Regions from separate parts of the Shewanella maritima genome, predicted to be linked through region 1. Evidence: predicted binding sites of a transcription regulator. Region 1 holds the regulator's gene; each other region holds the start of a gene.
The links. The regulator FliA, encoded in region 1, starts transcription of late flagellar genes. The targets are predictions, from matches to a motif close to CTAAAGNTNNNNNNNNNNNNGCCGATA.
Positions count from the first base shown of each region.

Region 2: a site for FliA is predicted at 1,806-1,832, ahead of EXU30_RS13730 (DUF5610 domain-containing protein). Genes of this name have one in related genera too.
Region 3: a site for FliA is predicted at 1,915-1,941, ahead of EXU30_RS20005 (VC2046/SO_2500 family protein). Genes of this name have one in related genera too.

Region 1 covers NZ_CP036200.1:723,075-726,354, forward strand. The annotation lists gene EXU30_RS03120 (chemotaxis protein CheA) at 1-397, opposite strand, end outside; gene EXU30_RS03125 (protein phosphatase CheZ) at 413-1,147, opposite strand; gene cheY (chemotaxis response regulator CheY) at 1,162-1,545, opposite strand; gene EXU30_RS03135 (RNA polymerase sigma factor FliA) at 1,589-2,308, opposite strand; gene EXU30_RS03140 (MinD/ParA family protein) at 2,301-3,182, opposite strand; gene flhF (flagellar biosynthesis GTPase FlhF) at 3,187-3,280, opposite strand, start outside.
Region 2 covers NZ_CP036200.1:3,205,547-3,208,826, forward strand. The annotation lists partial or broken gene EXU30_RS13720 (ABCB family ABC transporter ATP-binding protein/permease) at 1-694, shown strand, start outside; gene EXU30_RS20910 (hypothetical protein) at 731-976, shown strand; gene EXU30_RS13725 (hypothetical protein) at 1,138-1,383, shown strand; gene EXU30_RS13730 (DUF5610 domain-containing protein) at 1,892-2,545, shown strand; gene EXU30_RS13735 (ferredoxin--NADP reductase) at 3,106-3,280, shown strand, end outside.
Region 3 covers NZ_CP036200.1:4,676,222-4,679,501, reverse strand. The annotation lists gene EXU30_RS20015 (putative bifunctional diguanylate cyclase/phosphodiesterase) at 1-784, opposite strand, end outside; gene EXU30_RS20010 (DUF406 family protein) at 990-1,274, opposite strand; gene EXU30_RS20005 (VC2046/SO_2500 family protein) at 1,368-1,880, opposite strand; tRNA gene EXU30_RS20000 (tRNA-Tyr) at 2,007-2,091, shown strand; tRNA gene EXU30_RS19995 (tRNA-Tyr) at 2,122-2,206, shown strand; tRNA gene EXU30_RS19990 (tRNA-Tyr) at 2,294-2,378, shown strand; gene EXU30_RS19985 (PLP-dependent cysteine synthase family protein) at 2,685-3,280, shown strand, end outside.

The DNA.
Region 1 (3,280 bases):
GCAGCGGCTCGCCAGAGCTCAGCAGTTTAAGCTTTTCTAATAGTTCTGGTTCTGCTGGATCTTGCTCGATACCTTGCTGAGTTTGTTCAAACATGCTGTTAATCGAATCAACAGCTTGCAAAATAATGTCCATCAACTCAGAGTTGACGTGGCGTTTACCGGTTCTTAACAGGTCGAAGGTATTTTCTGCCTCATGACAGACATCAACCATAGGTGTAAGACTCAAAAAGCCTGCACCACCTTTAACCGTGTGGAACCCACGGAAAATGGCGTTTAATAAATCACTATCGTCAGGATTATTTTCAAGCGCAACTAATTGCTCTTGTAGAAGCTCAAGGATTTCACCCGCTTCAATTAAAAAGTCCTGCAGTATCTCTTCATCGACATCAAAGGACATTAAGTTGACTCCTAATTAGAAACCCAGGCTAGATAACAGATCATCGACTTCATCTTGACCTGTAACAACATCTTCGCGTGTTTCTGCATCCATTATAGGGCCTTCGGCCTCAATATTATTATTTGCTGTTTCTTGTGCTTGCATTGGGTGGTCACCAAACACTGTCAGCATGGTAACTAGGTTGTTTTCCACTTCTCTGACAAGGTCTATCACCCGACGGATCATTTGTCCGGTTAAATCTTGGAAGTCTTGCGCCATCAATATTTGATTGAGCAATTCACGTAAACGATTCGAGTCATGAGCACTGTGAGACATAAACTTCTGAACGTCGTGACATAACACTTTGAACTCGCTCAGTTCTATGTCGCGGCGCATCAATTTATCCCACATAGGGGTCACACTTTGAATGTTTGTAATTATGGTATCGGCCAAAGGTAAACATTCTTCAACCGCATCCATGGTTTTATTTGCAGCTTGTTCCGTCATATCGATGACGTAGTTAAGCCTTTCTTTGGCATCTGGGATTTCTGTGTTAGCTAATTCAGAGAGGCGACTATCAAGTTGGAAGTCTTCAAGGGCACTATGTAACTGACGAGTTAACTTACCGACCTCTTCAAATAGCTCCCTTTGAAGAGGGGCAGCGATTTCACGAATGAGGTTATCAGCTTGCTCTTGCTGATCAGCACTAAGCAGCTCAACCAGCAACTGGGCTTGCTCAAGTGTAATCAATCCCGCGTTTTCTACCTGCATGGCGTATCCCTACTTTATGCTAAGCGTTCAAAGATTTTATCTAGCTTTTCTTTGAGCGTGGCTGCGGTAAATGGCTTAACCACGTAGCCGTTTACACCAGCTTGCGCTGCAGCAATAATCTGCTCACGCTTGGCTTCGGCCGTTACCATAAGTACAGGTAAATGTTTAAGAGAATCGTCAGCGCGAATGGCTTTCAATAAGTCGATGCCTTGCATACCAGGCATGTTCCAGTCAGTTACAACAAAGTCAAATTCGCCTTTTTGTAACATAGGTAGGGCCGTAGACCCGTCATCTGCTTCTTGGGTATTGTTGAACCCCAAGTCTCGCAACAAGTTCTTGATGATACGTCTCATTGTTGAAAAGTCGTCAACAATAAGAATCTTCATATTCTTGTCCAAGGTTTCCTCCGGTGAGCTTACACTTACGTGCTCTATTTATTAATTATTCTTGTGTCCAATGCTTGAGCTTACCTTTTAGTCTTAACATAGCCTGACTTAAAATCTGACTAACTCTAGACTCACTAACCTCAAGAATGGCACCAATTTCTTTTAAGTTTAATGCTTCGTCATAATACAGGGATAAGACTAAAGCATCACGCTCAGGCAAAGTTTTAATAGCTTCAACTAACGCAGATTGAAACTGTACTTCAGCAAGTGACTCGAACGCTTCGTCCGGATTTTCGTCTTCCGGGACGATGACATCTTGCGACACGCCCAAGTCTTCTATGCCTATGATTTTCCCCACAGAAACGTCGTTTAAGATATGATGGTATTCATCTAGCGACATCTCAAGTTTTTCAGCAATTTCTGTGTCACGAGCATCGCGCCCAAGTGTTTGCTCTAACTCATCGATCACTTGAGTGATACGACGACTATTTCTGTGAACGGAACGGGGAACCCAATCACCACGGCGGATCTCATCAATCATTGCCCCTCGGATGCGGATCCCAGCAAAGGTTTCAAACTTGGCACCTTTACTGCCATCAAATTTTGATGAAGCTTCAAGCAGCCCCATCATTCCTGCCTGCAACAAGTCATCCAATTGCACAGAGGCAGGAAGCCTAGCCAACATATGGTGAGCGATACGTTTTACTAGCGGAGCATACTGTTCAACGATAGACGTTTTGTTATCGAATTGGGTATATGCTGCAGCTTTATTCACTCGCTCGTTCCTCTTGCTGAGTAGGACGATGGACTAAGCGTTCAACAAAAAATTCTAGATGCCCGCCAGGTTGTTGCGGGATTGGCCACGTCATAATCTTGTTAGCTAAGCCATGATAAGCGATAGCCGCTGGCGATTTTGGAAAGGCTTCAATTACTAACTTCTGCTTACGGACAGATTTGCGCAAATTATCGTCAAACGGCACCGTTGCCACCAGCTCGAGCGCGACATCTAAGAACCTGTCTGTCACTTTACTGAGTTTAGCAAATAATTCCATACCTTCTCGCAAAGAACGCACCATATTTGCAACAATTTTGAAATGGAACACACCATGCTCGCGGCTCAAGATTTTTATCAAGGCATAAGCATCGGTAATAGAGGTTGGTTCGTCACACACGACAATCAATACATCTTGTGACGCACGTGAAAAACTCAGCACCATATCTGAAATACCTGCCGCGGTATCAACAATCAGTACGTCGAACTGAGTGCGCATTTCACTAAAGGCGCGAATAAGGCCTGCATGCTGAGCTTGAGTAAGCTCAACCATCGCTTGAGTACCAGAAGTTGCTGGCACAATACCAATGCCTTTAGGACCTCGAACAATAATATCGTCTAGCTCTGATTCGCCAGATAGAACGTGAGATAAGTTTTTCTCAGCGCGAAGGCCAAGCATGACATCCACGTTTGCTAACCCTAAGTCAGCATCAAGTACTAATACTCGTTTGCCTTTTTCAGCGAGAGCAACTGCGGTGTTGATTGAAACGCTGGTTTTACCTACGCCCCCTTTACCACCTGAAACCGCGATAACTTTCACTTTTTCGTTATTTGGTTGATTCATCATACGTAAACCGCTTGCTTGATCCCGGGTCATATCTTTACTCAAATGCATAGGCCATCTCATTATGGTTGGCCGTTTGTGGTGACGGTTGTTGCTCTGATTCGTTCAACGCACTTAGCGCTTGCTTGGCT
Region 2 (3,280 bases), 2.2 Mb from region 1:
TTATTATTGCCGCAGCAATGACTGCAATGATGGGCTTTGCCATGTATGAAGTTATTGATGAAACCATGACTATTGGTGACTTTGTGCTGATTAACGCATTTATGATGCAGTTATTTATGCCGCTCAACTTTTTGGGTTTCGTATATCGCGAGATCCGCGGCGCTTTTGCCAATATTGAGCGTATGTTTGATATTTTGGATATTTCGCCGCAAGTCACAGATAACGCTGATGCGAAAACTATACATATTCAGCAGGGTGAGATCAGCTTTGAGCAAGTGGAGTTTTGTTATCAACAGCGCGAGATTTTAAAGCAGGTTACCTTGAATGTGAGTAAAGGCAGGAAGGTAGCAGTTGTTGGTGATAGCGGCGCGGGCAAGTCGACCTTAATTAAGTTGTTATACCGATTTTACGACGTTAACAGTGGCCGTATTTGTATTGATGGCGTGGATATTCGCGACATGAGTTTAGACTCTTTGCGTAAAGCTATTGCCATTGTGCCGCAAGATACAGTGTTATTTAATCGCTCAATTTATGAAAATATTCGTTATGGTCGCCCTGATGCAAGCGAGCAAGAGGTTAAGCACGCGGCTAAAATTGCTCACTTAAGTGAGTTTGTTGAGTCACTTCCAGATAAATGGGACACCAAAGTAGGAGAGCGTGGTTTAAAATTGTCTGGGGGGAAAAACAGCGCGTATCGATTGCTAGGGCCGTGCTTAAGCAAGCGCCTATTATGGTATTTGATGAAGCAACGTCATCACTAGATAGCCGCTCGGAGCAAGCGATATTATCAGCAATTAAGGATGCTCAGCGTGGGCACACAAGCCTAGTGGTGGCTCATAGATTATCGACCATAGTTGATGCCGATTTAATTGTGGTGTTAAGTGGTGGGCAAATTGTTGAGCAAGGTCAGCATCACGGTTTATTACAACAAGATGGTCTATATGCAAAACTGTGGCGAATTCAAAATGAATCGTAGTTGTATGAGCGCTAACTTATAAGCTGAGATGTCTGACAGACAACTTGTAGCAATTTTTAACAAGCCATCTCGATTCTTTGGCGATAATGGGTATAATTATCCGAAAATAATAAAGTCATACATAGGTATGTCAGTGTTGCTGACATGGATTGGAGGAACAGGTGCAAAATATTGCATTAAAAGCTGCCTTGGAAGGTACTCAACACGAAGTTACGACAGACTGGTTTGCGATTAAAGCCATGCTTGAGAAACGTGAAGTGCCAGCGTCAGATATTCAAAATGTGTACAATGAGCTTTGTGCAGGCTTAATTGTTACGACTCGCGGCTTAACTCTATCTAAAATTAACGATAATGATAGCAGTGATGTGATTAAAAGTGCTGATGATGGAAAAGATATACTGGTTTGATTAAGCTTGCTTCAACTACTTCCTTTGCCAACTAGCACACACAATTTTTTGTTGATGAACAGGTCGATTATCCGGCGCTAACCGGGTAATTTTACCTTTTTCATAACATATCTTTTCTCCTTCCAGCTCAGACATGCGACTACAACTTTGGCAAGTTAGCCCCATAACTTTATCTGTAACGAGCGGTGTGTCAGTTTTTGTGCTCAAGGTCTATCCTTAATGGAAAATAGTGATCTGCATCAAAGTTTATTGTACAGAAAGTGCATTTTAGAGCAATAACTAAACTTAAGTTCTACCTAAAATTAGATAAAGCACATCACACTTCTTACTACCTAGTTTTAACATGCTATACAAACTTATAACTTAAGTAGTATCAACTAGACTTTAGTTTAGGGTTTGCTAAATCTCAAATATTTAAATTAATAAAGTTGTTTATAAATTGGTCGATAATAGAGTTAAGTAATAAAACACGCCCTAACAGGTGTTGTAGTGATTGAGGTAGTAAGCCATGGAAATTAAACAGACAAACCAACCTAAGGTATCGGCGACAAATAATGTTGATACCGATGCCGGTAAAGCTGCAAGTTCAGCTGCGTCGCAGACTACCAGAAGCGAGCAAACTGGGAGTGTTCAGACGGTACGTCAAGTGACCAAACAGATGCAAAATAGCAGCATTTTAGCCGCGCAAGAAAGCGTGAGTATAGCTTCTGGCGATCAGTCAATGGCATTACTTTATCGCGCAGCGATTGAGGCCATTAATGAAGAACTAGCACCAACCTTAGGCGAAAATGCCATTCAAAAAGGTGTAGAGGCTGGCGTCGATTACACGCCTGAAGCAACGGCTGAACGTATTGTTTCCTTTGCAACCAATTTCTTTTCTGTACATCAAGGGCAAACCAGTAATCTAGAGTTTAACGAACAGCTTGATGGCTTTATGGAGATTATTTCTGGTGCAATTGACCAAGGCTTTGAAGAAGCTAAAGAAATCCTTGATGGTTTAAGCGTACTTGATGGTGATATTGCAGCAGGCGTTGAGCAAACCTATGAATTGGTGCAGCAAGGTTTAGCTAAATTTAGAGAGCAAACTCTCGAAGCCAATCAGCCTTCGCAAGACACTCCAGTAGATGATGCTCCAGCAGATGAGGCTAATGCCCAAGCGTAATTGTACTTTGTAGTAGCGGTACAGAGTCATAAATGCGTTGAGTCATAAAGCTGAAGTCATTTATGCCATTTAACTTGACCACTACAAACTGGGGAAATGGCCCATTGGATTGACACAGACAAACGCAATAAAAACAAAGTCATTAGGCATAGTTGAGATAGACTTACTATACTCAACTATGCCTTTTTTATGTATCTGATTTCGTCAGTGATACTAGGGCCTGTTGATCTTTGCTGATTAGAATTTGTTCGAATTAAAAGCACTTTAATCGCGGCGCGAGCGATGACGTCTAGTCATCTAAACAAACTCGCTCGCAACAATGAGTAAAGTGCTTTTAAACGAACCGTTCCGGCAGCGCTTGTTGTCATTTCTACTACGTTAACGACTTACTCATGTGGAACAACCACACATCAAAGTCGTTGCCTTGTATAAATTTCCAACAAGCCGCTGCAAAAATAATCTTGAAAGATCAACAGGTCCTAGACATAAAGCTTAGCGTTAACAGCCTAATCTCAGGTTGAAAAGCGCTATAAACATTAGAATAAGATTAAGGAGCGCTTATGTGGACAACAGGTAAAGTAATTGCGAAGCAAAACTGGAACGATAAGTTGTTCTCATTGCGTATTGAAGTTGATATCGCTCCTTATATTGCCGGGCAGTTTATTAAGCTCAGCCAAATGCAAGGTGATAAACGGGTAGCGCGTGCATATTCTTTGGTCAATGCACCTGATGCGC
Region 3 (3,280 bases), 760 kb from region 1:
GACCATGTTTGAGCTTGTTGAGCATAAGATCTAGCAGCTGCAAGTTGTTGCGAAACACATCTAATTGCATCACGGTACTTTTGAGTACCTGCTCGCGCTTCAAACCGCTCATTTCTTCATGAGCTCGATTGACATACTCAATCACACCGTTTTCTAAGCTCACCACCATCACCACATGCTCAGAGTGCTCTACTGCACTACGAAGCAGGTTAATTCGCTCGGATTTATCATAGGAATATCGAGTGGCAAGGGTAAGTGCTAATTGATCCGCACACTGAATAATAAATTGCAGATCATCGATTGGCCATTGCTTAGCTGCAATGTGCTCGATCGACAATATGCCTTCAATATGGCCATTAATACGAATTGCAACATCGAGCACAGAGACAATATTGGCTGCCTGATAATAGCTTGATAACTGGGTGAGTAACGGATGATTTTGCGCATCGTCTGTTTGGATGTAACGATGCAAGCGTAATTCGTCGACATACTCTTGGTTAGTACGCGCGAGTTTACGATGACTTGCGTAGTCATTGAACAAATCGCTATCACCATGGGCATGTGCCACAAGTTGATAGTAGTTTTGTTCACTACGTTTTGGCTGCTCTAAAATGGAGCTATTAACTACGGGTTGATCAAACAGCCACACAAAGACTTGTGTTACCTGGCAATACTCCCGTAGTTGCTGACATACTAATTCAGCGGTAAGAGCAAAGTTACCTTGCTGTTTAGCACTGGAATTTACAATTAATTCCAACAAGTGCTGATGTTCTTGTCGATTCATTGGTATCCCGAAAACAACATGCTTTACATCCTGTCTCTGACAAACTTCTTAGAGACGACGACTAATGTTTGCACGTAGGGAGAAATTATTAACGGTAAAATAGCGCGTTTTGTAATACTTTTTTATGACACCAAGATAACATAACACTAACGCTAGGCGCAATTTGTAACCACTAAGTACATGTTAATAAATGTAACTTCGCTAGTTACAGTTGATTCTCCAATTGAAAAATCATCTTCTCTGCGGCTACATCAAACACGATATCTACCGACTCGCCATCACCCGTATGAGTATAATTTACCTCTACATTGCTAAATCTCTGTTTAGCTTTCTCTACTATTTGCTCTAGCTCCTGAATTTTATCGCTACTACTTTTAATAGTAAGTACACAATCGTGCTCGTCGATGACTGCACCGATATCGACAAAGCTACCACACTCCGGGCAGCTATCATTTACATTACCTTGCTGCTCAATAATTTTCTTAACCATATGAACCTCTTTAATCAACTAAAGGTTAATCATAACTAAGAATCGAACTTGATATCGCTAAGTGCTTCACAAATCAAGCTTAATACTAAGCTGCTATGCGGCTACCTGTATGCATTTAGCCATCGTACGTTGCTGCTCAATCTCACTGACATAGTTAATTGCAGCTAAATTAACCTCTGCTCCATTCCCCAGTGCACTATTCTGCTGCCCTTTATGCTTAAGTTGCGTTAAGTGGCTACAATTGGACAAGCACAGCTGCATGTCTAAATCGTTTTCACCTCTTATCACTTGGGGTTCAGGTAATAATGCTTGCGATAGATTAAATTGGCTTTGCCCTTGTTGCTGGAACACATGGGCATGATCGACAACATCAGATTGCTGTGAAAGGTCATGCAGTAAAGGTTGCTTTGGCGGTAATTGCAGTTCCTTGGCTAACTTTTGATCGAGCGACAGATGTTTTTCTAGTTCAAATTGAGCCATGTCGCGTGCGTCAACAGACAGCATCGCTAATATCAAGCCAAAGTCACCACGTTGGTTTTGGTGAATATCTTGATTTAAGCGCGTGCCTAAATGTAATTCGTTGACTAAAGCTGACTCAATTTGCATATAAAAACATCATCTATTGCATCTATTGATAGATAATCGACCAAACGAGCCAATACTTGAGGTTTTTTTTGATTTTTTGACTTTACATGCTGACCCATTGTGACTACTATGGCGTCCGCAAATTGAGGAGGGGTTCCCGAGTGGCCAAAGGGATCAGACTGTAAATCTGACGGCTCAGCCTTCGAAGGTTCGAATCCTTCTCCCTCCACCATTTTGCACAAGTGATAAATAGACCGTTCGTGGAGGGGTTCCCGAGTGGCCAAAGGGATCAGACTGTAAATCTGACGGCTCAGCCTTCGAAGGTTCGAATCCTTCTCCCTCCACCATTTATCGGTGCTATGATCACTTACAATAACTATTGTGGCTAATAGTTTATAAACAACACTAGTAAGTGTCTTGCTTATTAGTTCAGTGGAGGGGTTCCCGAGTGGCCAAAGGGATCAGACTGTAAATCTGACGGCTCAGCCTTCGAAGGTTCGAATCCTTCTCCCTCCACCACTTTTCTTTTTTACCCTCAATAAACATTCTGACTTCATTAGTAACTTGCAAATCCCAGTAGTTCAACTGCTCTGTGCTGCGCTTTACACGGTTGTCTTAATTCCAAGCGAAACCGCTAAACCACATTTACCCGCCATATAAATGTTACCTTGTATCATAAATTATGATTAAGTCATTAAGCCTAGGTGATGTGAATTAACATTTACGCCCTTTATTCCGTCAATTGAATACTCATTGCAAACCAAAGCTTGGTTCGCTGCGCAGTGTTGTTTATGCTCTAGGCATCAATAACTAACCGAGCTTATTATGTCTACCTCTTGGATCAACAGTGCTATTGCAAAAATTGAAGCTGATTATCAACGCTCAGCCGACACTCATTTAATTAAGCTAGATTTGCCGCAACTAAAGGGTATTGATATCTACCTTAAAGATGAAAGCACCCACCCAACTGGTAGCTTAAAACATCGTTTAGCACGCTCACTTTTTTTGTACGCCCTGTGTAACGGTAAAATTAAACAAGGCACCACTATTATTGAATCTTCGTCAGGCAGCACTGCTGTATCAGAAGCTTACTTTTCTCGCCTATTAGGTTTACCGTTTATTGCTGTGATGCCAAAGTCGACCGCGAAGAAAAAGATTGAGCAAATTGAGTTTTATGGTGGCAAGTGCCATTTTGTTGATACAGGTGACCAAATTTATGCCGAATCAGAGCGCCTAGCAGCAGAGCTAAATGGACACTATATGGATCAGTTTACTTATGCCGAACGAGCAACTGACTGGCGTGGTAACAACAATATTGCCGACTCGATTTTTAACCAAATGAAACGTGAGCCAAACCCTATTCCTAAATGGGTGGTAATGAGCCCTGGCACAGGCGGCACATCGGCAACAATTGGACGCTA